One region of the Kitasatospora sp. NPDC052896 genome, then DNA from elsewhere that is predicted to be linked to it. Evidence: riboswitches for the same ligand, from Rfam matches in the RefSeq annotation. Region 1 holds a riboswitch; each other region holds the start of a gene.
The links. A riboswitch is a leader RNA that binds a small molecule or an ion and turns the genes downstream of it on or off. The one in region 1 is predicted to bind cobalamin.
Positions count from the first base shown of each region.

Region 2: another riboswitch for cobalamin. It lies ahead of cobN (cobaltochelatase subunit CobN); the one in region 1 lies ahead of ACIGXM_RS34420 (FecCD family ABC transporter permease).
Region 3: another riboswitch for cobalamin. It lies ahead of ACIGXM_RS25740 (CoA-acylating methylmalonate-semialdehyde dehydrogenase); the one in region 1 lies ahead of ACIGXM_RS34420 (FecCD family ABC transporter permease).
Region 4: another riboswitch for cobalamin. It lies ahead of ACIGXM_RS07035 (ribonucleoside-diphosphate reductase subunit alpha); the one in region 1 lies ahead of ACIGXM_RS34420 (FecCD family ABC transporter permease).

Region 1 is NZ_JBITZU010000033.1:18,369-25,894, reverse strand. It holds gene ACIGXM_RS34435 ((2Fe-2S) ferredoxin domain-containing protein) at 17-457, opposite strand; gene ACIGXM_RS34430 (ABC transporter substrate-binding protein) at 454-1,470, opposite strand; gene ACIGXM_RS34425 (ABC transporter ATP-binding protein) at 1,569-2,399, opposite strand; gene ACIGXM_RS34420 (FecCD family ABC transporter permease) at 2,396-3,544, opposite strand; cobalamin riboswitch at 3,629-3,763, opposite strand; gene ACIGXM_RS34415 (G1 family glutamic endopeptidase) at 4,250-5,041, shown strand; gene ACIGXM_RS34410 (Pls/PosA family non-ribosomal peptide synthetase) at 6,191-7,526, shown strand, end outside.
Region 2 is NZ_JBITZU010000003.1:484,872-492,397, reverse strand. It holds gene ACIGXM_RS10755 (anti-sigma factor family protein) at 1-436, shown strand, start outside; gene ACIGXM_RS10750 (ArsR/SmtB family transcription factor) at 519-881, shown strand; gene ACIGXM_RS10745 (GDSL-type esterase/lipase family protein) at 980-2,140, shown strand; gene cobN (cobaltochelatase subunit CobN) at 2,216-5,848, opposite strand; cobalamin riboswitch at 5,965-6,090, opposite strand; gene cobG (precorrin-3B synthase) at 6,232-7,494, shown strand; gene ACIGXM_RS10730 (precorrin-8X methylmutase) at 7,491-7,526, shown strand, end outside.
Region 3 is NZ_JBITZU010000015.1:61,818-69,343, reverse strand. It holds gene ACIGXM_RS25760 (SpoIIE family protein phosphatase) at 1-1,629, opposite strand, end outside; partial or broken gene ACIGXM_RS25755 (IS5/IS1182 family transposase) at 1,846-2,180, shown strand; gene ACIGXM_RS25750 (DJ-1/PfpI family protein) at 2,436-3,134, shown strand; gene ACIGXM_RS25745 (DUF5134 domain-containing protein) at 3,419-4,015, opposite strand; cobalamin riboswitch at 4,324-4,516, shown strand; gene ACIGXM_RS25740 (CoA-acylating methylmalonate-semialdehyde dehydrogenase) at 4,727-6,226, shown strand; gene ACIGXM_RS25735 (acyl-CoA dehydrogenase family protein) at 6,223-7,371, shown strand; gene ACIGXM_RS25730 (enoyl-CoA hydratase/isomerase family protein) at 7,371-7,526, shown strand, end outside.
Region 4 is NZ_JBITZU010000002.1:194,392-201,917, forward strand. It holds gene ACIGXM_RS07015 (TetR/AcrR family transcriptional regulator) at 1-492, opposite strand, end outside; gene ACIGXM_RS07020 (nitroreductase family deazaflavin-dependent oxidoreductase) at 850-1,254, shown strand; gene ACIGXM_RS07025 (GNAT family N-acetyltransferase) at 1,399-1,911, shown strand; gene ACIGXM_RS07030 (hypothetical protein) at 1,925-2,734, opposite strand; cobalamin riboswitch at 2,923-3,064, shown strand; gene ACIGXM_RS07035 (ribonucleoside-diphosphate reductase subunit alpha) at 3,257-5,650, shown strand; gene ACIGXM_RS07040 (ribonucleotide-diphosphate reductase subunit beta) at 5,713-6,669, shown strand; gene ACIGXM_RS07045 (glycoside hydrolase domain-containing protein) at 6,757-7,526, opposite strand, start outside.

The DNA.
Region 1 (7,526 bases):
GACGCACTGTCCGACGTCACTCGCCGCCCCCACGCGACGAGCCGCGAGCCGCGATGTCGGGACCGCGGGCCGGGATCCGTAGCGCCTGGAGCCCTGGGGGGAGCGCTTGTGGCGTGGCCGGGTCCGCCTCGGCGGCGGGCTGTCGGAGCCACTCGCACAGGGCGGCGGTGTCGTCCGCGGAGGTCAGCCCGCCGAGCCACAGGGGCCGGCTCCGCCGGCCGTCGGGTTGCCGCGCGTGGCTGCGGACCACGACGACGTTGGCCTGCTCGCACGGTCCCAGGCAGTCCGTGGTGCGCAGTCTGACGTGGGCGAGGCTGTCGGCTGTCGCGGAGAGTGCGGCCAACTGGGCTTCGTGGTCGACGTCGGGGCGCTTGGCGGCGTTTCCACAGCAGCACCCCCGGCACAGCACGATGTCCACGGTCGGCGGGGTGCGGGGGTCCGGGGCGCCGGTGCTCATGCGCCGTCGGTGGGCAGGCCGAAGGCGTCCGGGTGGAGCCAGCGGGCGATGGCGGTGACGGCCTCCGCGTTGCGGGGCCCGGGGGTGACCTGGTCGTAGCTCAGGGTCAGGAAGCAGTGGTTCCTGACCGCGGTCAGGTTCCGGGTGATCGGGCTGCTCTCCAGGAACTGCTGCTTCTGCTCGGCGGTGGGGGTGCCGTAGTCGTTGATGACGATGCACTGCGGGTCGGCGGCCGCGACCTGTTCCCAGGAGACCGAGGTCCAGCTCTGCTCGAGGCCGGCGAAGACGTTGGTGCCGCCGCCCAGTCGGATCAGGGCGTCGGGCATGGCGAGCCCGCCCGCGGTGAACGGTGCGGACTGGCCGCTGTCGTAGTCGAAGACCCGGACCGGGGCCAGTCCGGTCGTCTTGGCCTGCGCCGCGGTCACCTCGGCCTTCATGGAGTCGACCAGCTGCCGGGCTCTGGTCTGCGTGCCGAAGATCTGGCCGAGGTTGGTGAGGTCGCGGTAGGTGTCGTCGATGCTCACGGAGCCGGTTCCGCTCTGGACGTGGGCGCAGGACTCGGTGAGGGCGAGGGTCTTGATGCCGAATTTGGCCAGGCCGTCGGGGGTGAGGTCGGTCCCGGTGTGCAGGCCGTAGTTCCAGCCGGCGAACAGGAAGTCCGGGTGGAGGCCGACCAGCGGTTCGAGGGTGAAGTAGGACGGGGAGATGCTGGGGACCGTGCGGAAGGCCGTCTGGTACTGCTGCGGAACGGGCTTGCCGTCCGGGCCGTCGCCGTTGACGCCGAAGTCGCCGACCATGTGCGACTCCAGGCCCAGGGCGAGCATGTCCTCGGTGGTGTTGATGTCGTTGGACACGGCACGGGTGGGTGCCTTGGTGAAGGTGATCCGGGTGCCGCAGTTGGTCACCGTGACGGGGTAGCCACCGTCACCCGGGGCGGCGGGAGTTGTGGACCGGGCGGCGTCCCCCGTGGTGGCGGGGCCGCCGCAGCCGGTGAGGACACCGCTGAGCACCACGGCCGACGCGGCGAGAGCGGCCGCTCGCGGGAGGCGCGTTCGGACGGGGGAGCGACGGGGGCGGGGAGCACGGGGCTGGGCCATGGTGTGCCTTTCGGTCAGGGGGCTTGCCCGGGCTTGGAGTTGAGCGGGGGCTCGATGGCCGGGGGGATGGGGTGCGGCCGGCGGGAGCGGCGCGGGATGAGGTGTGGGGTCCCGGTCTCGGGGTGATCGACGATCAGGACGTCCGCGCCGTAGGCGAGCCGCACCAGGTCCGTGGTGATCACCTGCGCGGGCGGGCCGCCGGCGATGATCCGTCCCCGGGCCAGGAGGTGGACACTGTCGCAGAACAGCGCGGCCAGGCTCAGGTCGTGCAGCGCGGCCAGGACCGTGACGCCGAGTCCGGCGACCAGCTCCAGGACCTCCACCTGGTAGCGGATGTCGAGATGGTTGGTCGGCTCGTCCAGGATCAGGTGGTCCGCGTTCTGGGCGATGGCACGGGCGATCAGGACCCGCTGCTTCTCGCCGCCGGACAGGGTGTTGAAGCTGCGGCCGGCCAGGTGCGCGCAGCCGACCCGCTCGATGGCGTGTTCCACCGCTGTCAGGTCGGCCCGGTCGTCGCGGTCGAAGGCGCGCTTGTGGGGAGTGCGGCCGATCATCACCATCTCCAGGACGGTGAAGTCGAATTCGACGCTGGACTCCTGGGCGATCACGGCGACGCGCCGGGCGGCCTGCCTGGGCGGCAGCGCCAGCAGGTCCGTGCCGTCGAGCAGTGCCCTTCCCGCCGCGGGTCGGTTGACCCGGTAGAGCGTCTTGAGCAGGGTCGACTTCCCGCTGCCGTTGGGGCCGAGCAGGCCGACCAGGTGCCCGTCGGGAACGGTGAGGTCCACGTCGGTGACGACGCGCCGGCCCGCGACGTCCACACACAGTCCGACCAGTTCCAGGCTCACTGGTCGGCTCCGTACAGGTAGGGGCGGCGCCGGATCAGCACGATCAGCACCGGTGCGCCGATGAAGGCGGTGATGACGCCGATGGGCATCTCCTGGGGAGCGACGACGGTGCGGGCCAGCAGGTCGCCCAGGACCGTGAACGAGGCTCCGAACAGCACTCCCACGGGGAGCGAGCGCCGATGGTCGGATCCCACCAGGAGCCGGACGATGTGCGGGACCACCAGCCCCACGAACCCGATCACCCCGCTGACCGCCACCGACACCCCCGCCATCAACGAGGTGACCAGGAACAGGTTCCGCCGCAGCCGCCGTACGTCGACGCCGAGTGAGGAAGCCGCCTCGGCGCCCATGGCGAGGGCGTTGAGGGAGCGGGACCGGGCCAGTAGGAAGATCATCGCGGTGGCCAGGGCAAGGGTCGGGACGGAGAGCTGTGACCAGGTGGCCAGGCCGAAGGAGCCCATCAGCCAGAACAGTACGGACTGGGTGGCCTGCGGGTTCCCGCGGAAGATCAGGAAGCTGGTCACCGACTCGAACAGGGCCGAGAGCACCACGCCGCAGAGGATCAGCTGGGTGGGGGCCAACTGCCGCCCCTGCCGCGCCAGGAGCAGCACCGCCAGCATGGCCGCCAATGAGCCGAGCACGCTTCCGAACGAGATCGCCCACGCGCCGAGCGAGGCGAACGCACCGAACAGCAGCACCGTGGTCGCCCCGACGCTGGCCCCCGAGGAGACACCGAGCAGGAAGGGGTCGGCCAGGGCGTTGCGCACCTGGACCTGCACCACCGTGCCCGCGGTCGTCAGCGCCGCGCCGACCACCGCGGCCAGCAGTACCCGGGGCAGCCGGATCTGCCAGACGATGGTGTCGGCGACGGAGGCGGCCGGCCGCCCCGACAGATGGTCAACGACCACCTGCCACACCGCTTCCGGGCTCAACGACACCGATCCGACGCCCACCGCCAGGGTCACCACCGTGACCAGCAGGACCGTGCACGCGGCCAGCACACGAGGGAGCGGGAGACGGCGACCCCGGCCGGTCGAGGCAGCCGGCAGCGCGGGTGGGTGGCCCGTCGCGGCGTCAGGCGCGTCATCCGCCGGCGCGACGCCCAGCGGAACCCGGGCCGGCGGTATGTGATCGTCCGGGTGCACCGAACATCCTCCTTCTACGTGTGCGGGAGGATGCGGGGGGACGGCAGGACTGCGGGACTCCCCGAACCGCCCTTCCTCCGAGGGCCGTTCCGTCGACGTAGCGGCAGGCGACCGGGCTTGCCCCCGAGGGGGACCACCGTTGCGGGACAGCGCCGGAATCACACCGGCTTCGCTGCGACTACACCGTCACGACCCGAGGCCGTGACGGTGTCAGTGTAGGTACAGCGAACCGTCACCATCAATCCTGCACAGCCGGCCAGGCGTCGATTCCTGCGTGACCGTCGTCACCGTCGCACCGGTCCCGGCGCGGTGCTGTCGTGAGGGCGACGAGGGCCCGTGGTCCTGAGCCGGGCTTCACACCTGCCGAGCGGGCTCGTCCGCGCCGAGCGTGCTCAGGGGGTCCGCCCCCCCGGGGGCGGAATGTGGTCGTCCGTCATTTCATCTGTCGAGGTGTGGCTCGGTGCGGTTCGCCGTGATGCGGCCGACGCCGGGCTAACCCTCCGTTCGGTGTGGGATGCGTCACTCGGCTTTCGTTGCCGTGTACGTGTCGAACCTCTTGTCGAAGCGCGTCGGTGACCCTACCTTCCCGATCAGGTAGCTACCGATCGGCCATGACTTCGCGCATCAACTCCGGTCAGCCAGACCGGAATTGTCGCTCGATCATGCCCCCACACCCCCACAACGATAGGCCCAGAGGAGACGCTGATGTCCCCGTCCCGCCGCTCCATATCCGCCGTCGCGATCGCGGCCGCGCTCGGCTTCGCCCCCATGGCCGCGCTCTCCGCCACGCCGGCGGCGGCCGCCGCGCCGCTCGTGCAGGCCCCGATGCACCACCTCTCCGGCCAGGCCGGTGGCTCCACGCCGTTCTTCGTCAGCCACGGCGGCCCGTCGCACACCACGACCACCAGCGACAACTGGTCCGGCTACGCGGCCACCGGCTCGACCTACACCAACGTGTCGACGACCTTCGTGCAGCCCGCCGTCGACTGCTCCCAGGGTGACGGCTACTCCAGCTTCTGGGTGGGCCTGGACGGCTACAGCTCGCAGTCGGTCGAGCAGACCGGCACCGAGGCCGACTGCTCCGGCGGCCAGGCCGAGTACTCCGCCTGGTACGAGATGTACCCGGCGGACCCGGTCACCTACGACAACGTCGTCCAGCCCGGTGACGTGATCACCGAGACGGTCAGCTACGCGTCCAACTCGTACAAGCTGACCCTCAGTGACCGCACTGAGGGCTGGACCAAGACCACCACCAAGAAGGAGAGCGGCCTGGCGCGGTCCTCCGCCGAGGTGATCGCCGAGGCGCCCTGGGACGGCAGCGTCCTGCCGCTCGACGACTTCGGTACCGTCAACTTCAGCAACTCGACGGTCAACGGCTCCTCGCTGGCCTCCAGCAACCCGGTCGGCATCAACATGGTCTCCGACTCGGGCACGCCCGAGGCGACCATCTCCGGGGTGTCCGGTGGATCGTTCTCCGTCACCTGGAACAGCCTGTAACACCCGGCGGTGACACCCGGCCGTCACGGCCGCGCACGCGCGGCCGGGGTCACCAGCCGTACTCCGGCGAGCGGGGGGGGGGGCCCCCCCCCCCCCCCCGGCGGCGGGGCCCCCCCCCCCCCCCGCCCCCCCCCCCCCCCCCCCCCCCCCCCCCCCCCCCGCCCCCCCCCCCCCCCCCTCGCTCCGGTCCCCGCCTGTCCCGCCGCCCTTCGACGGCCCACGGCTCGTGCTGGCCGTGGAGAGCGAGCCGAAACCGGACGGCTCGACCGGCCCGTCACCCGATGGGGTGACCGTCGCGAGGACGGTCCTCGACGGACCCGTGCGGGCCGGCCTCCTCCGTGCGGCCGGGCACACCGGCATCGCCGCCGCCCCTCGCGGAATCTCCCATCGGCTCTTCACGTCGTCACCCGGTCTGCTCCGGCCGTCCTGACCGACATCAGTGCTTCACAGGGGCTTTGAACCGGCCTGGGCCAGCTCCTGTCGCGTACTCCTCGAAGCCGTCGCACATTCATTCAGGTGAAACTGGCCGGACTCACAAGCTTTCCACAAGAAAGGCTCCTATCGTCGCGGCGGCCACAGGTCGATTCGCAGAAACGCCGAGGGAGTCCGAAGTGCAGCGGAGGCGGTATTTTCGTGGGGGAGCTGTGTCGGTTCTTGCTCGAATGCGGCCGCTCACCTCGTACGGTCCGGGCCGTGCGGCGCGGCGCGGCGGGGCGGGCATGGCGACTCCCGCAAGGCCCGGGAGCGGCGTTCCCAGAAGCGCCGGCTCTCGTCTGAGCAACCGTCAGGGCTCCTTGTTGCGAGGTCGGTTCAGCCGGACCATGGTGCGGCCGGGCCGGATGACGGCTGCCCGCGCCGCCGGCGCGCTCCGCGGCCCCACCGCGCACGCCCTCCCCGTCCGGCGGTAATTCTCGGCGAAGTCGGACGGCGCGCCGGGCTGTTGCTCTCCCCGCACACCGACCCCTGCTCCCGGGCGGGCGTGAGTCCTGGTCAGCGGTCGGACGGCAAATTTCTGGTGAGCGGCGGAGTCGCATTCCCAGGCTCGACTCATCTGTTCTTGCTAGCTTCCGAATGATGCCCGTCAGCCTCGGTGGTACGCAGGTACCGCCTGAGCGTCGCAGGTACCGGACAATCAAATGGAACTTGTACATGGCAATTCAGCACGACCCCACGAACACACCGCCGGTCTGGCATGATCCGCCCGGCTGGTCGGCCGGCGCGATCTGGCCGGTGGAAGAGGCCGCCCCGGCCCGAACCCTGCTCGACATCCTGGACGCCACCACCCGGCACTGCCCGCAGGCTCCCGCGCTGGAGGCCGGCGGGACGGTCCTGGACTACCGGAGCCTGCGCGCCGCGGCCGGCGGGGTGGCCGCGAGGCTGGCCGGCCACGGGATCGGTCCGGGCGACCGGGTGGGAGTCCGGGTGCCCTCCGGAACGGCGGACCTCTATGTCGCGATCCTCGGCATCCTGTGTGCCGGTGCCGCGTACGTGCCGGTCGACGTCGACGACCCGGACGAGCGCGCCTCGATGATCTGGGAGGACGCCGGGGTCTGCGCCGTCATCGGCGAGGGGTGCTCCATCGTCGGCGGACCCGGCTCGGCCGGCGGCCGGCCCGGGCCCCCCACCGGCGCGGACGACGCCTGGATCATCTTCACCTCCGGGACCACCGGACGCCCCAAGGGCGTCGCGGTCAGCCACCGCTCGGCGGCGGCCTTCGTCGACGCCGAGGCCCGGCTGTTCCTGCCGGACGCCCCGCTCAGGCCCGGAGACCGGGTGCTGGCCGGGCTTTCGGTGGCCTTCGACGCCTCCTGCGAGGAGATGTGGCTGGCCTGGCGGCACGGCGCCTGCCTGGTGCCCGCGCCCCGCTCGCTGGTCAAGGCCGGCACCGACCTGGGGCCCTGGCTGGTGGAGCGCGGCATCACCGTCGTCTCCACCGTCCCCACGCTGGTCGCGCTGTGGCCGGTCGAGGCCCTGGAACGGGTCCGGCTGCTGATCGTCGGCGGCGAGGCCTGCCCCGCCGAACTCGTCGAGCGCCTGGACGTCCCCGGGCGCGAGTTCTGGAACACCTACGGCCCCACCGAGACCACGGTGGTCGCCTGCGCCTCGCTCATGCGCGCCGGGCAGCCCGTACGCATCGGCACGCCGCTGGACGGTTGGGAGCTGGCCGTCGTCACCGACGAGGGCAAACCGGTCGCCTGGGGCGAGACCGGCGAACTGCTGATCGGCGGCGTGGGCGTGGCCCGCTACCTCGACCCGGTCAAGGACGCCGAGAAGTTCCAGCCGCACCCCGCCCTGCCCGGCCGCCGGGTGTACCGCAGCGGCGACCTGGTCCGGGCGGATCCCGAGGGCCTGGTCTTCGTCGGCCGTGCCGACGAGCAGATCAAGCTCGGCGGACGGCGGATCGAACTCGGCGAGGTGGATGCCGCCCTCCAGGCCCTGCCCGGCGTCCGTGGAGCGGCCGCGGCGGTGAAGGACACCGTGGCGG
Region 2 (7,526 bases), on a different contig from region 1:
GCGGCAGCGGGCTCGGCGACTGGCGCTGCTGGCGGCCGCGGCGGTGCTGATCGTCGGCGGGCCGGCGGTGACCGCCACGGTGATCGACTCCGGTGCGCACCAGAGCGCGAGTGCGGCCGTCTGGTACTCGGCGACCGGCGCGGACGGGACCCGGGCCTCCGTCGGGGTGACCGGCGAGGGCTGGGGCAGTGCGATCAACCTCAGACTGACCGGGGTGACCGGGCCGCGGAACTGCTCGCTGCTCGCCGTGCCGGCCGACGGCGGCGCGCCGCAGACCGTCACCAGCTGGCAGATCTCCCCGGCCGGCTACGGTGCGCAGCCGGTCACCGAGTTGGACACCTCGGGCGGTACCGGCTACCACCCCGGGGAGATCAACCACTTCGAGGTGCGGGACCTGGCGACCAACTCGGTGCTGGTCTCCATCCCGGTGGCGTGAGCGTGGCGGGCGGGTCGGCCGTGCGGACCGGCCCGCCCGCGGCCACGCCCGGCGGTGGCGACCGCGCCCGTAAGCTGTGCGCATGACCGCACATGTGCGCAGGGCGGAGCCGGTGGAACACCCCACGCTGCGGATCGACCCCCGGGAACGGCTGGACGTCGCCGTCGAGGTGCTCGGGCTGCTGGCCGACCGGACCCGGCTCGCGCTGTTGCAGCGCCTGGTGGCGGGCGAGGCGGACGTCAGCACGCTGACCGAGGCCTGTGGTGCCGCCCGGCCCTCGGTCAGCCAGCACCTGGCGAAGCTGCGGCTGGCCGGACTGGTCGCCACCCGCAAGGAGGGCCGCCGGGTGGTCTACGCGCTGCGGCACGGGCACCTGCGCCACCTGGTCGAGGAGGCGTTCAACGTCGCCGACCACCGGCTCGGCGGGCTGCCGCCGCACGACTGAGGCGTGACCGCGGCACAGCGCCGGGCGGACCGTGCTCACCCGGCCCGCCGGGGGGAAAACCGTGTGCGGATCGGGCGGCCGGCTGGCAGGCTGCCCAGGTGACAGACTGGATCACCACACCCATCGAACCGCGCCTGCTGCGTGGCGCCCTCGACGTGGAACGCACCGCGCACGGTGTGCTGCCGCACCGGCTGCCCGGCTGGGCCCGGCGGCAGTTCCCCGACGGGTACCTGGCCATGGTCGAGGCGCAGCCCTCGGGCGTGCGGTTGGCCTTCCGCACCCGGGCCACCGCCGTCGAGCTGGACGTGCTCGCCACGAAGACGGCCTACCAGGGCGGCCCGACCCGGCCGGACGGCGTGTACGACCTGGTGGTCGACGGCAGGCCGGCCGGTCGGGCCAGCGTGGCCGGCGGCAACCTGCAGACCGTCGACATGGCCAGCTGGTCCGCGGTCACCCGTCCCGGCCCGCCCGGCACCGCCCGGTTCGCCGGGCTGGCCGCCGGCCTGAAGGACGTCGAGATCTGGCTGCCGCACACCGAGATCACCGAGTTGATCGCGCTGCGCACCGACGCCCCGGTCGAGGACGCGCCCGACCTCGGTCGCAAGGTGTGGTTGCACCACGGCAGTTCGATCAGCCACGGCTCCAACGCCGACAGCCCGACCACGACCTGGCCGGCGCTGGCCGCCGCCCGGGGCGGCGTGGAGCTGACCAACCTGGGGTTGGGCGGCAACGCCCTGCTCGACCCGTTCGTCGCACGCGCGATGCGGGACACCCCCGCGGACCTGATCAGCGTCAAGATCGGCATCAACCTGGTCAACACCGACCTGATGCGGCCGCGTGCCTTCGCGCCGGCGGTCCACGGCTTCCTCGACACCATCCGCGAGGGGCACCCCGGTACGCCGCTGCTGGTCGTCTCGCCCGTCCTCTGTCCCATCCAGGAGGACACCCCGGGCCCCATCGTGCCGGACTTCGACGGCCGGCAACTGAGCTTCCGGGCCCTCGGTGACCCGTCGGACCGCTCGCGGCTGACGCTCAACGTGATCCGGGACGAACTCGCCCGCATCACCGCGCAGCGGGCGGCCGAGGACCCGAACCTGCACTACCTGGACGGCCGTTCGCTCTACGGCGAGGCGGACTTCGCCGAGCTGCCGCTGCCCGACCAGCTCCACCCGGACCCCGCCGGCCACCGCCGGATCGGCGAGCGCTTCGCCGAGATCGTCTTCGGGGCCGGCGGTCCGTTCGCGGTCGCCGGCGGCTGAGCGGGCGCCGGGTCGGGTCGCCGAGCAGGGGCCGGCCGGGCGTTCGACGCCCGGCCGGCCCACGGCCGTCGGGGGTCAGCCCTCGGTGCCGTCGTCCTCCAGGTCGCCCTCGGCGGCCAGGAAGGCGGCGCGCAGCTCGTCCAGCAGGGCCGGGTCCGGCTCGGCCCACAGGCCGCGGTCGGCGGCCTCCAGCAGGCGCTCGCTGATCCCGTGCAGGGCCCAGGGGTTGGCGCCGGTGAGGAACTCGCGGTTGACCGGGTCGAGCACGTACTCCTGGGTCAGCCGCTCGTACATCCAGTCCGCCACCACGCCCGTGGTGGCGTCGTAGCCGAACAGGTAGTCCACCGTGGCGGCCATCTCGAAGGCGCCCTTGTACCCGTGCCGCCGCATCGCCTCCAGCCAGCGCGGGTTGACCACCCGGGCCCGGAAGACGCGGGCCGCCTCCTCGGTGAGGGTGCGGGTGCGGACCGTCTCCGGCCGGGTGGAGTCGCCGACGTAGGCGGCGGGGGAGGAGCCGGTGAGCGCCCGGACGGTGGCCACCATGCCGCCGTGGTACTGGAAGTAGTCGTCCGAGTCGGCGATGTCGTGTTCGCGGGTGTCGGTGTTCTTCGCCGCGACGGTGATCCGCCGGTACGCGGTCTCCATCTCCTCGCGGGCCGGTCGGCCGTCCAGGCCGCGGCCGTAGGCGTAGCCGCCCCAGACCGTGTAGACCTCGGCGAGGTCCGCGTCCGTCCGCCAGTCCCGGCTGTCGATCAGTTGCAACAGCCCGGCGCCGTACGTGCCCGGGCGGGAGCCGAACACCCGGACGGTGGCCCGGCGTTCGTCACCGTGCTCGGCCAGGTCGGCCTGCACGTGGGCCCGGACGAAGTTCTCGGTGTCCGCCTCCTGCTGCGCCGCCGCCAGCCGGACCGCGTCGTCCAGCAGCGCGACCACGTGCGGGAAGGCGTCCCGGAAGAAGCCGGAGATGCGCAGCGTCACGTCGATCCGCGGGCGGCCCAACTCCTCCAGCGGTATGGGCTCCAGGCCGGTGACCCGGCGCGAGGCGTCGTCCCAGACCGGCCGGATGCCGAGCAGCGCGAAGGCCTCGGCGATGTCGTCGCCGGCCGTGCGCATCGCGCTGGTGCCCCAGAGCGAGAGGCCGACCGAGGGCGGGAACTCGCCGTCGTTGTCCGCCTGGTAGCGCTCGACGAGCGAGGCGGCCAGCGCCTGCCCGGTCTCCCAGGCGAGCCGGCTGGGCACCGCCTTCGGGTCCACCGAGTAGAAGTTGCGGCCGGTCGGCAGCACGTTGACCAGCCCGCGCAGCGGCGAACCGGACGGGCCGGCCGGCACGAAGCCACCGGTCAGCGCGTGCACCACGGCGTCCAACTCGTCGGAGGTGGCGGCGAGTCGGGGAACCACCTGGCGGGCCGCGAAGTCCAGCACCTCGGCCACCGCGTCCGGCAGCCCGGCGGCGACCTTCGCCACCGCCCCGGGCGCCCAGCCCTCGGCCTCCATCGCCTCGACCAACTCCCGGGCCCGCGCCTCGGCCTGGTCGGTGGCGCCGAGGGTGAGCGCGGCCTCGTCCAGGCCGAGCGCCTCCCGCAGGCCGGGCAACGCCCGCACGCCGCCCCAGACCTGGCGGGCGCGCAGGATGGCCAGCACCAGGTTGACCCGGTCCGGGCCAGCCGGCGCCTGGCCCAACACGTGCAGACCGTCCCGGATCTGGGCGTCCTTCACCTCGCACAGCCAGCCGTCGACGTGCAGCAGGAAGTCGTCGAAGCCGTCGTCCTCGGGGCGTTCGTCCAGGCCGAGGTCGTGGTCCAGCCGGGCGGCCTGGATCAGGGTCCAGATCTGGGCCCGGACGGCCGGCAGCTTGGCCGGGTCCATCGCGGCGATGTTGGCGTGCTCGTCGAGGAGTTGCTCCAGGCGGGCGATGTCGCCGTAGGAGTCGGCGCGGGCCATCGGCGGCACCAGGTGGTCGACCAGGGTGGCGTGCGCGCGGCGCTTGGCCTGGGTGCCCTCGCCCGGGTCGTTGACCAGGAACGGGTAGATCAGCGGCAGGTCGCCGAGCGCCGCGTCCGGGCCGCAGTCGGCGGAGAGCGCGGCGGTCTTGCCGGGCAGCCACTCCAGGTTGCCGTGCTTGCCCAGGTGGACGATGGCGTCCGCGCCGAAGCCGCCGTCCTCGCTGGCCGCCCCGATCCAGCGGTAGGCGGCCAGGTAGTGGTGCGAGGGCGGCAGGTCGGGGTCGTGGTAGATGGCCACCGGGTTGGCGCCGAAGCCGCGCGGCGGCTGGACCAGCACCAGCAGGTTGCCGGCCCGCAGCGCGGCGAGCACGAGGTCACCGTCGGGGTTCCGGCTGCGGTCCAGGTAGAGCTCGCCGGGCGGCGGACCCCAGTGCTCCTCGACGTCGGCGCGCAGGCCCGCGGGCAGCTCGGCGTACCAGCGGCGGTAGTCGGCGGCCGGGATCCGCACCGGGTTGCGGGCCAGCTGGTCCTCGGTGAGCCAGTCCTGGTCGTAGCCACCGGCGTCGATCAGGGCGCGGATCAGCGCGTCACCCTCGTGCTCGCCCTCCGCGGGGACCAGGCCGGGCAGTGCGTCCGGGCCGTCCTCAGGGCCGATGTCCCAACCCTCGGCGCGCAGTCGGCGCAGCAGCCGGGCCGCGCTCGCGGGGGTGTCCAGGCCGACCGCGTTGCCGACCCGGGCGTGCTTGGTCGGGTAGGCGGACAGCACCAGCGCCAACCGCCGCTCGGCGGGCGGGATGTGGCGCAGCCGGGCGTGCCGGACGGCGATCCCGGCGACCCGGGCGGCGCGCTCGGGGTCGGCGACGTAGACGGTCAGGCCGTCCTCGTCCAGCTCCTTGAAGGAGAACGGCACGGTGATCAGCCGACCGTCGAACTCCGGCACCGCCACCTGGGTCGCGGTGTCCAGCGGCGACAGCCCGTCGTCGCTGCCCTCCCAGGTGGCGCGCGGCCAGGTCAGGCAGAGCGCCTGCAGGATGGGCCGGTCCAGCGCGGCGAGCGCGCCGGCGTCCCAGGCCTCCTCGTCGCCGCCGGCCGAGGCGTCCGCCGGGCGGGTGCCGCCGGCGGCCAGCACGGTGGTCACGATGGCGTCGGCGCGGCCGAGTTCGGCCAGCAGCTCGGCCGGGGCGCCGCGCAGCGAGGAGCAGTAGTACGGCAGCGCCTGGCCGCCGGCGTCCTCGATCGCCGCGCAGAGGGTGTCCACGAAGGCGGTGTTGCCGCTCATGTGGTGGGCTCGGTAGTAGAGCACCGCGACCCGCGGGCCCTCGGCGCGGCGCGCGGTGCGCTCCAGCGGGCCCCAGTCGGGCGCGGAGGCGGGGGCGGCGAAGCCGTGGCCGGTGAGCAGCACGGTGTCGGAGAGGAAGGCGGCCAGCTCGGCCAGGTTGGCCGGGCCGCCGTGCGCCAGGTAGGCGTGCGCCTCGGCGGCCAGGCCGGCCGGGACGGTGGAGAGCTCCATCAGCTGGGCGTCCGGCGCCTGTTCACCGCTCAGCACGATCACCGGGCGGGGGCCGGCGAGGAGCGCGTCCAGCCCCTCCTGCCAGGCGCGACGGCCGCCGAGCAGGCGGACCACCACCAGGTCGGTGCCCTCCAGCAGGGCGGGCAGGTCCTCGGGGGTGAGCCGGGCGGGGTTGCCGAGGCGGTAGCCGACCGGGCCGGTGCTGGCGCGGGCGGAGAGCAGGTCGGTGTCGGAGGTGGAGAGCAGCAGGATCACGCGGCGGCCCTCCCACGGCGGGTGGCGGGGAGGGGCAGGGCGCCGGGAACGGGCAGGCCCTCGGGAACGGGCAGGGCAGGGCAGCGCATACGGCTAGCCTTCCTCGGGGTCCGCGCCCCGTAAGAATCACGGACGGCAGGAGTTCCTGGCTCCCGCGGCCGGTGAGCCGCGGTCACAGTGGCGGGACCGCACCGGTTTCACACCGGTTTCCTCCCCTTTGCGCCGTCGCTGGCGAGGGCGAACCAGCCGGCCCGCCCGGCGACATAGTAGAGCCTCGGTGCCGGCGGGTGGCCGGCAACGGGACGAAGCACACAGCGCGCCGAGGGACGCCGGAGACATGGATCACGCTGGTAGCGGGGCATACGTCCGGTCGGATCATCGGTATGCTCGCCGCCATGTCAGCCACTCCCACGCCGCCCGAGGCTGCCCCCGTGCGGGCCGGCCGGGGGCGCGACGACGCCTGCCCGGGGGCGCTGCGGCTGCACGCGGCGGACGACGGCGGGCTCGCCAGGGTGCGGGTCCCCGCCGGGCTGCTGGCGGTCGATCAGGCCCTCGCGCTGGCGGAGGCCGCTCAGGCGCTGGGGGACGGCGAGCTGGAGACCACCTCGCGCGGCAACGTGCAGCTGCGCGGCCTGGCGGCGGACGCCGGCGCGGAACTCGCCGCGCGGCTGCGGGCGGTCGGGCTGCTGCCCTCGGAGTCGCACGAGCGGGTGCGCAACATCGTGGCCTCGCCGCTGGCCGGGCTGGACGGCGTGGGTTTCGCGGAACTGCGGCCGTGGGTATGCGAACTGGACGAGCTGCTGCGCGGCAGCGAGACCGCCCGGGAGCTGTCCGGACGGTTCCTCTTCGCGCTGGACGACGGGCGCGGCGACGTCGCGGCGCTGGACGCCGATGTGACCTTGATCGCACGGCCGGCGGGTGCCGGCGCCTGGCTGCGGCTCGGGCGGTCCGCGCGCGTCGCGGAGCTCGCCGGGCTCGCGGACGGGCCACGACTGGCGCTGCGGGCGGCGGAGGAGTTCGTCCGGCTGCGCAGCGGCGCCTGGCGGGTGCGCGAGGCCGACCCGGACGGCTCGTTGCTGGCGGAGCGGCTGGGTGCCGAGGGCCTGCCGTGGCGTTCGCTGCCCGCGCTGCCCGGGACCCGGCCGGTGGTCGGCGCGGTGGCCGGGGGCGGCGCCCTCTCGGTGGGGCTGCGGTTCGGACGGGCGAGCGTCGAGCAGTGGCGGGCGCTGGCCGGTGCCGCCCGCGGCGAGCTGCGGATCACCCCCTGGCGCGGCGTGGTGCTGCCCGGGGCCGACCCGGCGGCGCTGCCCGGGCTCGCCGCGGCGGGCCTGCGCACCGACCCGCGCTCGCCGTGGGAGCAGGCCAGTGCCTGCACCGGCGCGCCCGGCTGCGCCAAGTCGCTGGCCGACGTGCGCGCGGACGCCGCGACGGCGCTGGCGGCGGACGCGCCGGGCGAGGCGCGGCTGCTCCCGGTGCACTGGTCCGGCTGCGAGCGGCGCTGCGGCCACCCCGCCGGCCGCTGGGTCGACGTGCTGGCCACCGGCTCCGGCTACCGCGTCGCGGTGCGCCAGTACGACGACAGTGGAACAGAAGTGACGACCCAACAGATGGTGGCAGCGGTCGCCGCCGCCCGGAGGACCACGTGATCGAGTACGAGAAGGACGGTGCGGCGATCTAC
Region 3 (7,526 bases), on a different contig from region 1:
GCTCTGGTCCGGCAGGGCGCGCGGCAGCAAGCTGCGCTGCAGGGTCACGGCCATGGTGTGCTCGCGGGTGTACCGGCGGGCGTTGTCGATGCTCAGCGCGGCCCGCGCCACCAGCTCCTCGGCCAGCGAGCGGTCCTCGTCGTCGAACGGCTCGGGCCTCTGCGACCGCCAGAAGGCCACGACGCCCAGGATGATGCCACGGGCCTTCAACGGCGTGGTGATGAGCGAGTGGACGCCGTACTCGACGACCCGCGCCGTCACGGCCGCCTCCTGGGCCAGCCAGCCCTCGGCGACGGACAGGTCCGGCACCACCTGCGACCGGCCGCTGTCGAAGCCCTGGGCCTGTGGGGTGGAGGGGATGAAGGAGCCCAACCTGCCGCGCGGGTAGAACGGGTGGTCCTCGCGGATGCCGTGGACGGTGATACGACGCAGGTTGACGGCACCGCCGCCGGGCTCGTCGCCGTGCAGCACGGGGTCGGCGAGGTCCACGGTGACGAAGTCCGCGAAGCCGGGGACCGCGACCAGTGCCAGCTCCTCGGCCGTCCGCTCGACGTCGAGCGTCGTCCCGATGCCGACGCCCGCCTCGTAGAGCAGGGCCAGCCGCTTGCCGGCCACCTCGGCCCTGCCGGACAGCGCGAGCAGTTCCGTGGAGTCGCGGATCGTGGCGACCGTGCCCATGCTGCGGCTGCGGGGGTCGGTCGGCCGTTGGTTCACCGCGACCAGCCGGCCGCCGGCGCGGTGCAACTCGTCCGTGACCACCCGGCCCGACAGCAGCAGCTCGGTGGTGTCCGGGTCGAGGCCCCGCAGTTCGTCCAGGTGCCGGCCCTCGGCGTTGGGCGGCAGGCCCAGCAGGTCGCGTGCCTCGTCGTTCGCCAGCAGCAGCTGCCCGTCCTGCCCGACGATGACCACGCCCTCGCGGACCGCGTGCAGGACGGCGTTGTGGTGCTCGTACATGCGGGCGAGTTCGACGGGGTCCAGGCCGTGCGTCTGGCGCTTCAGCCGCCGGGTGGTCAGGGCGGTACAAACCGTGGCCACCCCGACCGCGGCGGCGCCGGTGCCCAGGATGAGCGGCAGCTGCCGGTTGCCGGCGGCGGTGACGTTGTGGACCTTGAGCCCGGCCGACACCAGGCCCACGACCGATCCGTCGGGAGCGTCGATCGGCACGGTCGCCTGGACCTCGTGGCCGAGCGGGCCGTGCACGCTCTCGGTGTAGACGTGCCCGGCCAGGGAGGGGCCGATGGTCCCGACGAAGCGCTTGCCGATCTCGCTCGGCAGCGGGTGGGTGTACCGGATCCCCTGGTCGTTCATGACCACGATGAAGTCGACGCCGGCCTGCTTGCGCGTGGCCTCCGTGATCGGCTGGAGGATCGCCGTGGGATCGGGCGACTTCAGCGTCTGGACGAGGCCCGGGGAATGCGCGAAGGTCTCCGCGACGGCCACCGACCGGTTCAGGGCCTCGGACTCGCTGTTCCGACGCGATTCGAGGGCCAGCGCGAGGATCGCCCCCAGGACGAGCACGAGCACGACCACGACTTCCAGCACGAAGACCTGTCCGGCAACGCTCCGTGGGAATTTCGCGGTCAGTGACTTCCAGGATACGATCCGCGATCGGTCGGTGTGTTCGACCATGCGTCATTTCTAACACCGCTGGTGCGTGAGCGGCGCGGGAACGTCGGCAGCCGCACCCGCCGCCTGCGGCCACCGGGCCGCTGCCCCGGCGGGCGCGGGGCCAGTCCAACGGGATCCTCTGGCGGTCCCGCACCGGCAGCGGCTGGCGCGATCCCCGGAGCGGTACAAGGCTTGGTCCACGCTCTGCTCCCGGTTCAGGAGCTGGGCCAAGGCCTGCCGCTCGCCTTCGTGCTCACCCCAGGACAGGCTGCGGACTGCCCACGGTTCCGGACCGTCCCGGCCAAGATCCGCGTTCCCGGACCCGCCGGCCGACCCGGACCCGGCCGGGCGCCACTGCCGCGGACAGGGCCTACTCCCCCAGGGCCGACCGGGACCGCCTACGCCGGTGCCGGATCAACGCGGTCATCCCGGAGAAGATCGACCAGCAGGCCAACCGCGGGAAGAAGGGCCCAGCCGGAGGTCGGCCCGTCGCCTTCGACCCGGAACGCTACAGACGGCGCGACACCGTTGAACGCTGCCTCCGGAAGACCAGGACCTGGCGGGGCCTGGCCCCGGGGTCCGAATCCCAAACAGTTCCTGGCAGCGGGGGATGCGTCGGGGCCGGCGGGAACTACGGGAACTATTCGCCCGGCCCAGCAGACTCATAAGGCAGCCAGCGCTGCTCCCGAAGGACGATGAGGGTCGCTCACGGGCTCCTCAAGGCCGCACGTTGGGTGGCCCGCAAGGGGTGTCCCACCGTGCCGTCCCCCGCTGAAGGCCGGCGCCGGCTTGGCAGGAGACCGAGCGAGTGATCAGGAGATGGGCCGATGGAACGCAGGAACCTGCTGAAAGTGTTGGCCACGACTGGCGGTCTCGCGTCGGTCGGGACCTTCGCGGCGCCCGCAGCGGCAGCGGAGGCCTCACCGACAGAGGAGACGGAGACGGTCCCTCTACGTGTTCAGATCCTCGTGTACGACGGGGCGGAGGAGCAGGACTTCATCGGGCCGCGTGACGTCTTCGGGCATGCCGCGCGGCTGGGTGGCCAGGTGGAGACGACACTGGTGCGGCTGTCGGCCCCTGGCGAGGTGACGTGCTTCTTCGGCACCAGGGTCACGGTGCCGACCGCGTGGGAGCCCACCGACACCGATCTTCTGATCGTGCCGGGTGGCGGTGACCAGCTGATCGACAATCCGGATGTCCACCGGAACCTTGTACGGGCACAGCAGGCCGGAGTCATCGTCGCCGGTGTCTGCACCGGCGTCATGGTGCTGTCCGCAGCAGGCTTGACCAAGGGTCGTCCGTGCACGACGCACCATCTCGCCAAGGCCGAGCTGGCCGCCCAGGGAGGCAAGGTGATCGACGCACGAGTCGTTGACGACGGGAACCTGGTGACCGCGGGCGGTGTCACCAGCGGAATCGACCTGGCACTCTGGATGGTCACCCGCGAGTGCGGATCATCCGTCGCCACCGGCGTCGAGTCCATCATGGAGTACGAGCAGCGCGGCGTCGTCTGGCGCAGCTCCTGATCGTCGTCGCACGGGAACCGCCTTGCCGAACTCGGCGTAGCCCAGCGGCGGCCCCGCAGGAACTTCGTCGGTGGCCCGCGTCGACCCGTCGGGGCGATGCGGGCCACCGACGTGCGCGAGGATCCGCCGGCCGGTCCAACCGGTCTCCTGTCGAGCAGGCCGCGGACGCCGGGAGTACGCGGGACGACGTCCTGAACGTGGAGGTCCAGGGCGTCGAGGGTGAGGTCGTCGCGGATGACAGCCGGGTCACGCAGCCGCTCGCGTCAACGATCGGCTGCGCTGGCCTACATCGCCAGCAGCATCGTGAACATGCCCACGCCCAGTACCAGATGACACGCCTCGGGCCACTGCGGCGACCACAGCACCCCGACTCCGCGGTACCGTCGGGCACCGGACGGGGCCACGGCGAAGTCGAACAGGCGGGTGCAGCTGACGACCACGCAGACACCGAAGAAGACCAGCAGCGCACCGGTGAGCCAGGCGGCACCCACCACAGGTGCCATGCCCGGCATCGCCGGCATGGCACCTGCCGCGTTCGCCATCCGCCCAGCCATGGAGACGGCCATGTAAACCATGGCCAGATGCCCGACCGCGTGCTCCAGATGGTGCCGGCGATGGCCCGCGGAGCGCACGGCGGCGGCCGCCGACCACAGGCCCGCCGGCACGAGAACGGCCACCCACAGGCCTTCGGGCAGGGCCACGCCGGTACCGACCGGGAGGGCCATCACCGCCATGCCCAGCCCCTTGAGTGCCGAGGACGCCTCCAACCGCCTCTCCTCACCGGCCAGTTGGGAGGCCAGGCGCCACCGGACCAGGCAGAGCAGCCCGGTCGCGGTCATCAACGGGACGAAGAGCCATGTCACCAGCTCGGGTTGTCGCATCCGTGTGCTCCCCCTTCCTTCGCACCACCCAGGGTGGAGGGTCGCGAGAGCCCGGAGCACGGGGGCACACTCCGCGCACGGAAGCGCAAGGGGCGTACGAGCAGCGCACGATGAGGCCGAGGAACGCATGCACAACCGCCACCCCGGGGCGGGGGAAAGCCGAGTTGGTTCGCTCTCCGAGGGAGCGTCTGCCGGGACCGCTACCGCCCCTCCCTCCCGGACCACTCCCCCACCCCGCCGCACCACCCGCGCCGCGCTGCTTCGGTCCCGACCGTTCCCGCCGGAAGAGGCGTGGCCCCTGGACTTACTAGGACGTCCAACTATATGGTCGTGACAGGTCCGCGGTGTCAGGGAAGCCGGTGTGAGTCCGGCACGGTCCCGCCACTGTGACCGGGGAGCTCGTCCTCGCAGGAGTCATGGCCACTGGCAGCCAGCCGGGAAGGCCCGAGGGCGGGCGGTGATCCGGGAGTCAGGATACCGGCCGCGGGTGGTTCGTGCTTTCCACGAGGATGGAGACGACACGCATGACTCCAGGGTGCCCGCGGTTCGCCGCCCCAACCCGTGCCGTGCAGAAAGCCCTTCGGGACAACAGGTCCTGACGGGTTCGTTCACCTCCTCCGCCGAGTCGGTCCCGCGCCGCACCACCGTGCGCCGGGCCGCCGGAGGAGGTCTCCATTCCTCCTCTCCCACCCCTGTCGAGAGAAGGAACCGATGGTCCGAGAACTGACCCATTTCATCGCCGGCAAGCGGATCCCCGGTGCCTCCGGGCGCTTCGGCGACGTCTACGACCCCAACACCGGGCGGGTCCAGGCCCGGGTACCGCTCGCGAGCCGCGCCGAGGTGGAGTCCGCGATCGCCGACGCCGAGCAGGCGCAGGTCGGCTGGGCCGCCTGGAACCCGCAGCGCCGGGCCCGGGTGCTGATGCGGTTCCTGCAGCTGGTCGAGCTGGAGAAGGACGAGATCGCCCGGCTGCTCTCCGCCGAGCACGGCAAGACCGTCGCCGACGCCCACGGCGACCTGCAACGTGGGCTGGAGGTGGTGGAGTTCGCCGCCGGGATCCCACACCTGCTGAAGGGCGAGTACAGCGACAACGCCGGCAGCGGCATAGACGTGTACTCGATGCGCCAGCCGCTGGGCGTGGTCGCCGGCATCACCCCGTTCAACTTCCCCGCGATGATCCCGCTCTGGAAGGCGGCACCCGCGCTCGCCTGCGGCAACGCCTTCGTCCTCAAGCCGTCCGAGCGGGACCCCTCGGTGCCGCTGCGGCTGGCCGAGCTCTTCCTGGAGGCGGGGCTCCCGGCCGGGGTGCTCAACGTGGTCAACGGCGACAAGGAGGCCGTCGACACCCTGCTGGAGGATCCGCGGGTGCAGGCGGTCGGGTTCGTCGGCTCCACGCCGATCGCCCAGTACGTCTACGCCACCGCCGCGGCCCACGGGAAACGGGCGCAGTGCTTCGGCGGGGCGAAGAACCACATGATCGTGATGCCGGACGCCGACCTCGATCAGGCCGCGGACGCGCTGATCGGCGCCGGGTACGGCTCGGCCGGCGAGCGCTGCATGGCGATCTCGGTCGCCGTCCCGGTGGGCGAGCAGACCGCCGACGCCCTGGTGGCCAAGCTGACCGAGCGGATCGCGGCCCTGAAGGTCGGCCGTTCGGACGACCCGGCCGCGGACTTCGGCCCGCTGGTCACCCGGCAGGCGCTGGACCGGGTCCGCGAGTACATCGGCCTCGGGGTCCAGGAGGGTGCCGAACTCGTCGTCGACGGCAGGGACTTCCGGCTCGAAGGCCACGAGGACGGCTACTTCCTCGGCGCCTCGCTGTTCGACCGGGTCACCCCGGACATGCGGATCCACCGCGAGGAGATCTTCGGCCCGGTGCTCTCGGTGGTGCGGGCGGCCGACTACGAGGAGGCGCTGCGCCTGCCCAGCGAGCACGAGTTCGGCAACGGGGTGGCCATCTTCACCCGGGACGGCGACACCGCCCGGGACTTCGCCCGCCGGGTGAACACCGGCATGGTCGGGGTGAACGTGCCGATCCCGGTCCCGATCGCCTACCACACCTTCGGCGGCTGGAAGCGCTCCGGTTTCGGCGACCTCAACCAGCACGGCCCGGACTCGATCCGCTTCTACACCCGCACCCGGACCATCACCTCGCGCTGGCCCTCGGGGGTCAAGGAGGGCGCGAGCTTCACCATCCCCACGATGGAGTGAGCAGCGTGCACGACCTGACGAAGGATCAACTCGCCATCGCGGAGACCACCCGGGCCTTCGCCGACGAGTACCTGGCCCCCGACGCGGTGGCCTGGGACCAGGCCAAGCACTTCCCGCTGGACGTCCTGCGCAAGGCGGCCGAGCTGGGCCTGGGCGGCGTCTACGTCCGCGAGGACGTCGGCGGCTCCGAACTCACCCGGCTGGACGGCGTGGTGGCCTTCGAGGCACTGGCCACCGGCTGTCCCTCGATCGCCGCCTACCTCTCCATCCACAACATGGTCGCCTGGATGATCGACCGGTACGGCACCGACGAGCAGCGCGGGCGATGGCTGCCCGGGCTCTGCTCGGCGGCGGACCTCGGCAGCTACTGCCTGACCGAACCGGGCGCCGGATCCGACGCCGCGGCGCTCACCACCCGTGCCGTGCGCGATGGTGACCACTGGGTGCTGGACGGGGTCAAGCAGTTCATCTCCGGTGCGGGCACCTCCCGGGTGTACGTGGTCATGGCCCGCACCGGCGAACCCGGCTCGAAGGGGATCTCCGCCTTCGTGGTGGACCGCGACGACCCGGGCCTGTCCTTCGGGCCGAACGAGCACAAGATGGGCTGGAACGCCCAGCCCACCCGGCAGGTCCTGCTGGACGGTGTCCGGCTGCCCGCCGACCGGCTGCTCGGCGGCGAGGGCAACGGCTTCCGGATCGCCATGGCCGGGCTCAACGGCGGCCGCCTCGGCATCGCCGCGTGCTCGCTCGGCGGCGCGCGGAGCGCCCTGGAGCGCACCACGGCCTACCTGGCCGACCGGGAGGCGTTCGGTGCCCGGCTGCTGCACGCCCCGGCCCTGCAGTTCCGGCTCGCCGACATGGCCACCGAGCTGGAGGCGGCCCGCGCCCTGCTCTGGCGCGCGGCATCCGCCCTGGACCGGGCCGATCCGAACGCCCCGCAGTTGTGCGCGATGGCCAAGCGGCACGCCACCGACACCGGCTTCGCCGTCGCCGACCAGGCACTCCAACTGCACGGCGGCTACGGCTACCTGGCCGAGTACGGCATCGAGAAGATCGTCCGCGACCTGCGGGTGCACCAGATCCTGGAAGGAACCAACGAGATCATGCGCGTCATCGTCGCCCGCGGCCTGATAGGAGCCGCCTGATGACCACCGATGTCCTCATCGAGCGCGCCGGCCACCTCGGACGGATCGTCCTCAACCGGCCGAAGGCGCTCAACGCGCTCACCCATGCGATGGTGCTGCGGATCGCCGAGGCCCTGGATGCCTGGGAGCACGACGACACCGTGGCGACGGTGGTG
Region 4 (7,526 bases), on a different contig from region 1:
ACCGCGGATCACGTCGACCAGCGCGAGCGGGACCCGGGTCGCCAGGGCGACGGTCTCCTCCGGCGCGTGGTAGCCGGGCACCGGGGTGCCGTAGATCAGCGCGTACTCGTGCGGGTGTTCGACGGCCCAGTCGCGCACCGCGCCACAGAGCGCCCGCCAGCGCTCCCGTGCGCCCTGAGCACGCTCCGCACGGGTGGGGCCGGCGCCGGCCGTCGATCCCCCTCGGGCGGCGCCGGCCGACCCACCTGCCAGCGCCCGCTCGACGACCTCGGCCAGGTCGGTGTAGGCATCGACGATCAGGGCGGTCAGCAGGTCGTCACGGCTCGGGTAGTAGCGGTAGAGCGCCGAGGACACCATCCCCAGCTCACGCGCGACCGCGCGCAGCGAGAGCTGCTGCGCCCCCGCCACGGCGACCTGGCGCCGCGCCTCTCGCTTGATCTCCTGGGTGAGTTCCTCGCGAGCCCGCTCCCGGGCGGTCCGAATCACTGCCATGCGTGACAGCCTGCCACATTTCGGAGCACTGCACGCGACTTAGATCAGTAGTCACAATTCAGATCATCAGTCCGTAACAGGAGCGGCGCTCTTGCAGGAGATCGCCGACCACAAACGAGAGCACTGCTCTTGACTCGGTCGGCCGCCACTGGAAGAGTCCAGCGCACCGAAACGAGAGCACTGCTCTCGAAAGAGTGCACCGCTCCGCACCACTGCACCACCGCCACGCCCCGCCCCGCCCCACCTCGCCTCGCCCCGCCCCGCGTCGCACACCAAGGAGCCCCCGTGGCATCGACCGACGGCTCACCGACCGACGGCCCGCGCTACCTCGACCCCTCCGGCAGCCGCGCCGCCGCGATCGGCAACCGTCTGGTCGCCGGCCTCGCCGGGCTGGGCCTCAGTCTCCGGGGCTCCCAGGTGCTGGCAGTGCGCGGGCGCAAGAGCGGACATTGGCGCACCACCCCCGTCAACCCGCTCAGCCACCACGGCGAGCGCTACCTGGTCGCCCCGCGCGGCCACACCCAGTGGGTTCGCAACCTGCGCGCCGCCGGCACCGGCGAGCTACGCCTGGGCCGCCGGAGCGAGGCGTTCCGCGCCACCGAGCTGGCGGACGACGAGAAGCCGGAGGTGCTGCGCGCCTACCTCGAGCGGTGGCAGCCCCAGGTCGGCGGCTACTTCGAGGGGGTGGACGCCGACGCCCCCGAGGCCGAACTGCGGCGGATCGCCCCGGGGTTTCCGGTGTTCCGGATCAGCCGGAGCTGAGCCGGCCCCGAGCACCGGCGCACCCACCGCCCCGTCGCCGCCCACCCCCGTCGCCGCCCACCGCGCCACCGCGCCACCCGCCGCCGGCCGGCCGAGGGGGAACCCTCCGGCCGGCTCCGACCTGCGCCTTGGCAGACTGACCTGATGGACATCGTCATCCGCGCCGCCCTCGAAGCCGACCTCGAACAGGCCGGCGAGGTCACCGTCGAAGCGTTCGTCGGTGACGGCCACACCCAACCGGACGGGTCGTACGTGGAACTGCTGCGGGATGCCCGCCGGCGGTCCGCCGAGGCCGAGCTGTACGTGGCCGTCGATCCCGCCGATCTCTCGCGCGGGGCGGCCGGGCGCGTCCTCGGTTGCGTGACCTTCGCGGTCGGCGGCAACCCGTGGGCCGACATCGCCACCTCCGAGGAGGGCGAGATCCGGATGCTGGCCGCCGCCGCGGCCTCGCGCGGCCGCGGGGTCGGCGAGGCCCTGGTGCGGGCCTGCGTCACCCGCAGCCGCGAACTCGGCCTGGCCGGCATGGCGTTCTCCACCCGCCCGGCGATGACCGCCGCCCACCGGATCTACGAGCGGGTCGGTTTCCGGCGCACTCCGGAGCGCGACTGGTGCGTCCGCCCGGGGGTCGACCTGTTGGTCTACAGCCTCGCCTTCTGACCGGCGCGCCCGGTCAGCCCGCCGCCGCCGCGCGTTGCAGCAGGCGGGTCCGCAGGTACGCGTCGAAGGCCGGCGCGGCGGCCGTGGCGGTGGCGTCCTGCGCCGCGCCGCCCGGCTTCACCGTGCCCTCGACCGTGAGATAGCCGTACCGGCCCAGCGTGCCGTGCGTGCCGGCACAGCCCGGACCGGTGCAGAACGACACCGCGCCCGGCGCGGCCAGGCCCTGGAGCTGCCCCTGGAAGCCGGCGAACGCGGCGTCGGCCTGGCTCCGGTGGTCGAAGACGGCGACTCCCAGGGTCACCACGCTGTCCCCCGTGGCGTAGCTGGCCCTGATCACCTGACGGCAGTCCTGGGCCGCGAGCAGGTTGCCCAGCCCACCGGTGGTGGCCTTCCAGCACGGCTCGGTGGCCACCTCGGCGGCCCGGGTCCAGGTGGCGCCGGCCACCGTGACGGTCGGCTCGGGGAACAGGCCGGCGGCGGAGAGCGGCGCGGTGTCGGTGGCGGCGTCCCAGAGCGGGGTTGTCGGGTCCGCCGACGCCGTCGAAGCCCCCGCGGCCACCACGGCCGCCGCCCGAGGCGCGGTCGGGGACCTCGCGAGCAGCACCGCCGCCCCGGCCCCGCCCAGCACCACGAGCACGCCCAGCACCCCCAGCAGCACCCGCAGCCGGCCCCGGCGACGAGCCTCGGCCGCCGAGCGGTCGGCCAGCGCGGTCCAGTACTCCACCGGAGCGGTGGCCACGACGGGCGGCGCGCCCGGCAGCACGCCGGGTGGCTCTCCCGGGTACCCGAAGCCCGCTCCCGAATCCCCCGCCCCTTCACTCACGGGCGACGATCCTATGACACCCCGGGAGCTGACACGCCGGGATCCCCGCCGACGCCCCCTCAGCCCGCCCGCACCGGGCCGTCCACCCGGCCCGGTAATCGATCCGTGTCCGAAGCGGTGGCTCACCAACCCGCCTCCGTCACCAGTCCGCCACGCCACGCCACACTACATGTGGGTGTTACATCCATCAGCCACCACTACATGTATGCTCGCTCTCGCTGTCGACGCAGGGGAACCCGGTGTGAGTCCGGGACTGCCCCGCAGCGGTGAGCGGGCGCCCCCACGAGGCGCCGGCGAGTCCGAGTACCTGCCGACGGTGTGCCACACGGCTTCCCCGCAGAGGCCTTGAAGCACGTCCAGCTTGTGTCCGGGCCTCGCGGGTGGGCCGGGGATGCCGCCGCAGCGCGCCGCCGGGTACGGGTGGCCGCGCCGAGCTCCCCTGCCCTGCCCCGGTCCGGTTCGTCCCACCGTCCGTCGCCGTCGCCAGGAGAGAGCGCCTTGACCACCGCTGCCTCAGCCACCCTGCCCGCCCAGGGAACCAGCACCGACCCCCTCGACCGGTCGGAGCCCGGCGCCGCGCTCCTCCGGACGCTGACGGACCGGAGCAGCGACCTCCCCCAGGTGGACCCCGGCCACGTCGCCGCCGCCGCACTGCGCGGCCGGCACGCCGGCTCCGACTTCGCGGAGCTGCGCGGGCTGGCCGTGGAGGCCGCCGCGTCGATGATCGCCGAGGACCCGCAGTACTCGAAGCTGGCCGCCCGACTGCTCGCCGAGGAGATCGCCGACGAGGCCGTCAGCCAGGGCGCGATCTCGTTCGCCGCCTCGATCGCCGTCGGCCACACCGAGGGCCTGATCGGCGACACCACCGCCGACTTCGTGGCCCGGCACGCCGCCGCGCTCGACGCGCTGATCGACCGCCGGGGCGACGACCGCTTCGAGTACTTCGGCCTGCGCACCGTGCAGTCCCGCTACCTGCTGCGCCACCCGATCACCCGCAAGGTGATCGAGACCCCGCAGCAGTTCATGCTCCGGGTCGCCTGCGGCCTGGCCGTCGGCGACAGCGCCGAGTCGGTCACCGAGGTGGCCGAGCTGTACCGGCTGATGAGCACGCTCTCCTACCTGCCGTCCTCGCCGACCCTGTTCAACTCCGGCACCCGGCACCCGCAGATGTCCTCCTGCTACCTGCTGGACTCGCCGCTGGACAACCTGGACTCGATCTACTCGCGTTACGCGCAGATCGCCCGGCTGTCCAAGCACGCCGGCGGCATCGGCCTGTCCTACTCCCGGATCCGCTCGCGCGGTTCGCTGATCCGCGGCACCAACGGCAAGTCCAACGGCATCGTCCCGTTCCTGCGCACCCTGGACTCCTCGGTCGCCGCGGTGAACCAGGGCGGCCGGCGCAAGGGCGCGGCCTGCGTCTACCTGGAGACCTGGCACGCCGACATCGAGGAGTTCCTCGAGCTGCGCGACAACACCGGCGAGGAGGCGCGCCGCACGCACAACCTCAACCTGGCGCACTGGATCCCGGACGAGTTCATGCGCCGGGTGAACGCCAACGCCGACTGGTCGCTCTTCTCCCCCGCCGACGTCCCCGAGCTGGTCGACCTGTGGGGCGAGGAGTTCGACGAGGCGTACCGGAAGGCCGAGGCCGCCGGCAAGGCGGTCCGCACCATCCCGGCTCAGACCCTGTACGCCCGGATGATGCGCACCCTCGCGCAGACCGGCAACGGCTGGATGACCTTCAAGGACGCGGCCAACCGCGCCGCCAACCAGACCGCGCTGCCCGGCCGGACGGTGCACTCCTCCAACCTCTGCACCGAGATCCTGGAGGTCACCGACGACTCGGAGACCGCGGTCTGCAACCTGGGTTCGGTCAACCTGGGTGCCCACGTGGCCGCCGGCGCCACCGCCGGTGACCTGCTGAACGCGATGGACTGGGACCGGCTGGACGCCACCGTGCGCACCGCGGTCACCTTCCTGGACCGGGTCATCGACATCAACTTCTACCCGACCACCGAGGCCGGTACCTCCAACTCCCGTTGGCGGCCGGTCGGTCTGGGCGTGATGGGCCTGCAGGACGTCTTCTTCCAGCTGCGGATCGACTTCGACTCGGCCGAGGCGAAGGAGCTCTCCACGCTGATCTCCGAGCGGATCATGCTGACCGCCTACGAGCGCTCCAGCGAGCTGGCCGAGCAGTTCGGGCAGCACCCCGCGTACGCCGAAACCCGGGCCGCCCGGGGCCAGTTGCACCTGGACCACTTCGCCGGCGCCACCCCGCGCTGGGCCGAGCGCTGGGCCGCCCTGCGGGCCCGGATCGCCACCACCGGCCTGCGCAACGCGCTGCTGCTGGCGATCGCCCCGACCGCGACCATCGCCTCCATCGCGGGCGTCTACGAGTGCATCGAGCCGCAGGTCTCCAACCTGTTCAAGCGGGAGACCCTGTCCGGCGAGTTCCTCCAGGTGAACCCTTACCTGGTACGGGAGTTGAAGGACCTCGGGGTCTGGGACCAGCAGACCCGGGACGCCCTGCGGGACGCCAACGGTTCGGTGCAGGAGCTCAACTGGCTGCCCGCCGAGGTCCGTTCGCGCTACCGGACGGCCTGGGAGCTGCCCCAGCGCGCGCTGATCGACCTGGCCGCCGCCCGCCAGCCGTACCTGGACCAGAGCCAGTCGCTCAACCTCTTCATGGCCGCGCCCACCATCGGCAAGCTCAGCTCGATGTACGCGTACGCCTGGAAGGTCGGTCTGAAGACCACCTACTACCTGCGGTCGCGGCCGGCCACCCGGATCGCGCAGGCCGCCACCGGCGCCGCGCGCCCCGCCGTCGTGATCCCCTCCCCCACCCTCACCCCGGAGCAGGAGGCCGCCATCGCCTGCTCCCTGGAGAACCCCGAGTCCTGCGAGGCCTGCCAGTGAGTACCACCCCCAACCGCCCGAAAAACCTGCTGGACCCGGGCTTCGAGCTGACCCTGCGCCCGATGCGCTACCCGTCGTTCTACGACCGCTACCGGGACGCCATCAAGAACACCTGGACCGTCGAGGAGGTGGACCTGCACTCCGACGTCGCCGACCTCGCCAAGCTGAGCGAGGGCGAGCGGCACCTGATCGGCCGGCTGGTCGCCTTCTTCGCCACCGGTGACTCGATCGTCGCCAACAACGTGGTGCTGAGCCTCTACAAGCACATCAACTCGCCCGAGGCCCGGCTCTACCTCTCCCGACAGCTGTTCGAGGAGGCGGTGCACGTCCAGTTCTACCTGACCCTGCTGGACACCTACCTGCCCGACCCGGACGACCGCGCGGCGGCCTTTGCGGCGGTGGAGAACATCCCCTCCATCCACCAGAAGGCGCAGTTCTGCTTCAAGTACATGAACGCGGTCGACCACATCGACTCGTTGCAGAGCAAGGAGGAGCGCCGTGCCTTCCTGCTCAACCTGATCTGCTTCGCCGCCTGCGTCGAGGGCCTGTTCTTCTACGGCGCCTTCGCGTACGTCTACTGGTTCCGCAGCCGCGGCCTGCTGCACGGCCTGGCCACCGGCACCAACTGGGTGTTCCGCGACGAGTCCATGCACATGGACTTCGCCTTCTCGGTGGTCGACACCGTGCGCGAGGAGGAGCCCGACCTCTTCGACGACGAGATGGCCAAGCAGGTCACCGAGATGCTGGAGGAGGCCGTCGAGGCCGAGCTGCAGTTCGCCCAGGACCTGTGCGGCGAGGGCCTGCCCGGCATGAACACCGAGTCCATGCGCCAGTACCTGGAGGCCGTCGCCGACCAGCGGCTGGCCCGCCTCGGCCTGCCGATCCGCTACGGCTCCAGCAACCCGTTCGGGTTCATGGAGCTGCAGAACGTCCAGGAGCTGACCAACTTCTTCGAGCGCCGGGTCTCCGCGTACCAGGTCGCCGTGGAGGGTTCGGTCTCCTTCGACGACGACTTCTGAGCAGGACGTCCCGGGAGGACCTCCGAACCGGCGGCAACGGCCGCCGTCCCCGAGCGGGTTCGCTCGGGGACGGCGGCCGTCCGGTGTTCAGCGCGCGGTGAGGTAGGTGTCGCTCTCCCAGAGCGCGCCACCGTTGCTCGGCCCGCCGCCCGCGCGGTAGACCACCAGGTTGCCGTCGTCCTGCATCACCGCGTAGGCCCCCGGGTGGCCCCAGGTGCCGCTCGCCCAGAGCGCGCCGCCGTTGTTCGGGCCGCCGCCCGCCTGGTAGACCACGAAGTTGCCGTCGCCCTGCTGGATCGCGTAGGCGCCGGGGTTCTCCTCGGTGTCGCTGGCCCACAGCACCGCGCCGTCCCGCCTGCGGTACATCACCAGGTTGCCGTCCGCCTGCATCATCAGCCGGGTCAGCGCGCCCTCGGTCCACTCGCCCGGGCCGAGCACCGTGCCGCCGGGCAGGACGGGCCAGACCTGGTACGTCCCCGAGTCCCACAGCGCGCCGCCACGGGTCGGACCGCCGCCGGGCGCGTAGACCACGAAGTTGCCGTCCGCCTGCACGGTGGCAAAGGAGCCGGGCCGGTAGGTGGCGCTGCTCCAGATCGGCGTGCCGTCGGGCCGGTAGACCACCAGGTTGCCGTCCCACTGCATCAACACGTGGGCGCCCGGGTTGCCCTGGGTGCCGGTGCTCCACATGGCCGGATCCGCCGCCGAGTCGCCGACCGCCGCGTAGGCGACCAGGTTGCCGTCGGCCTGCATGGTCACCGTCATCGTCGAACTGGAGACGCTCTGCCCGGCGTCCAGCCGCTGGCCGGGGGCCAGGTTGTTCGCGCCGGCGGGCGAGCCGACGTCCAGCGCGTCGCCGT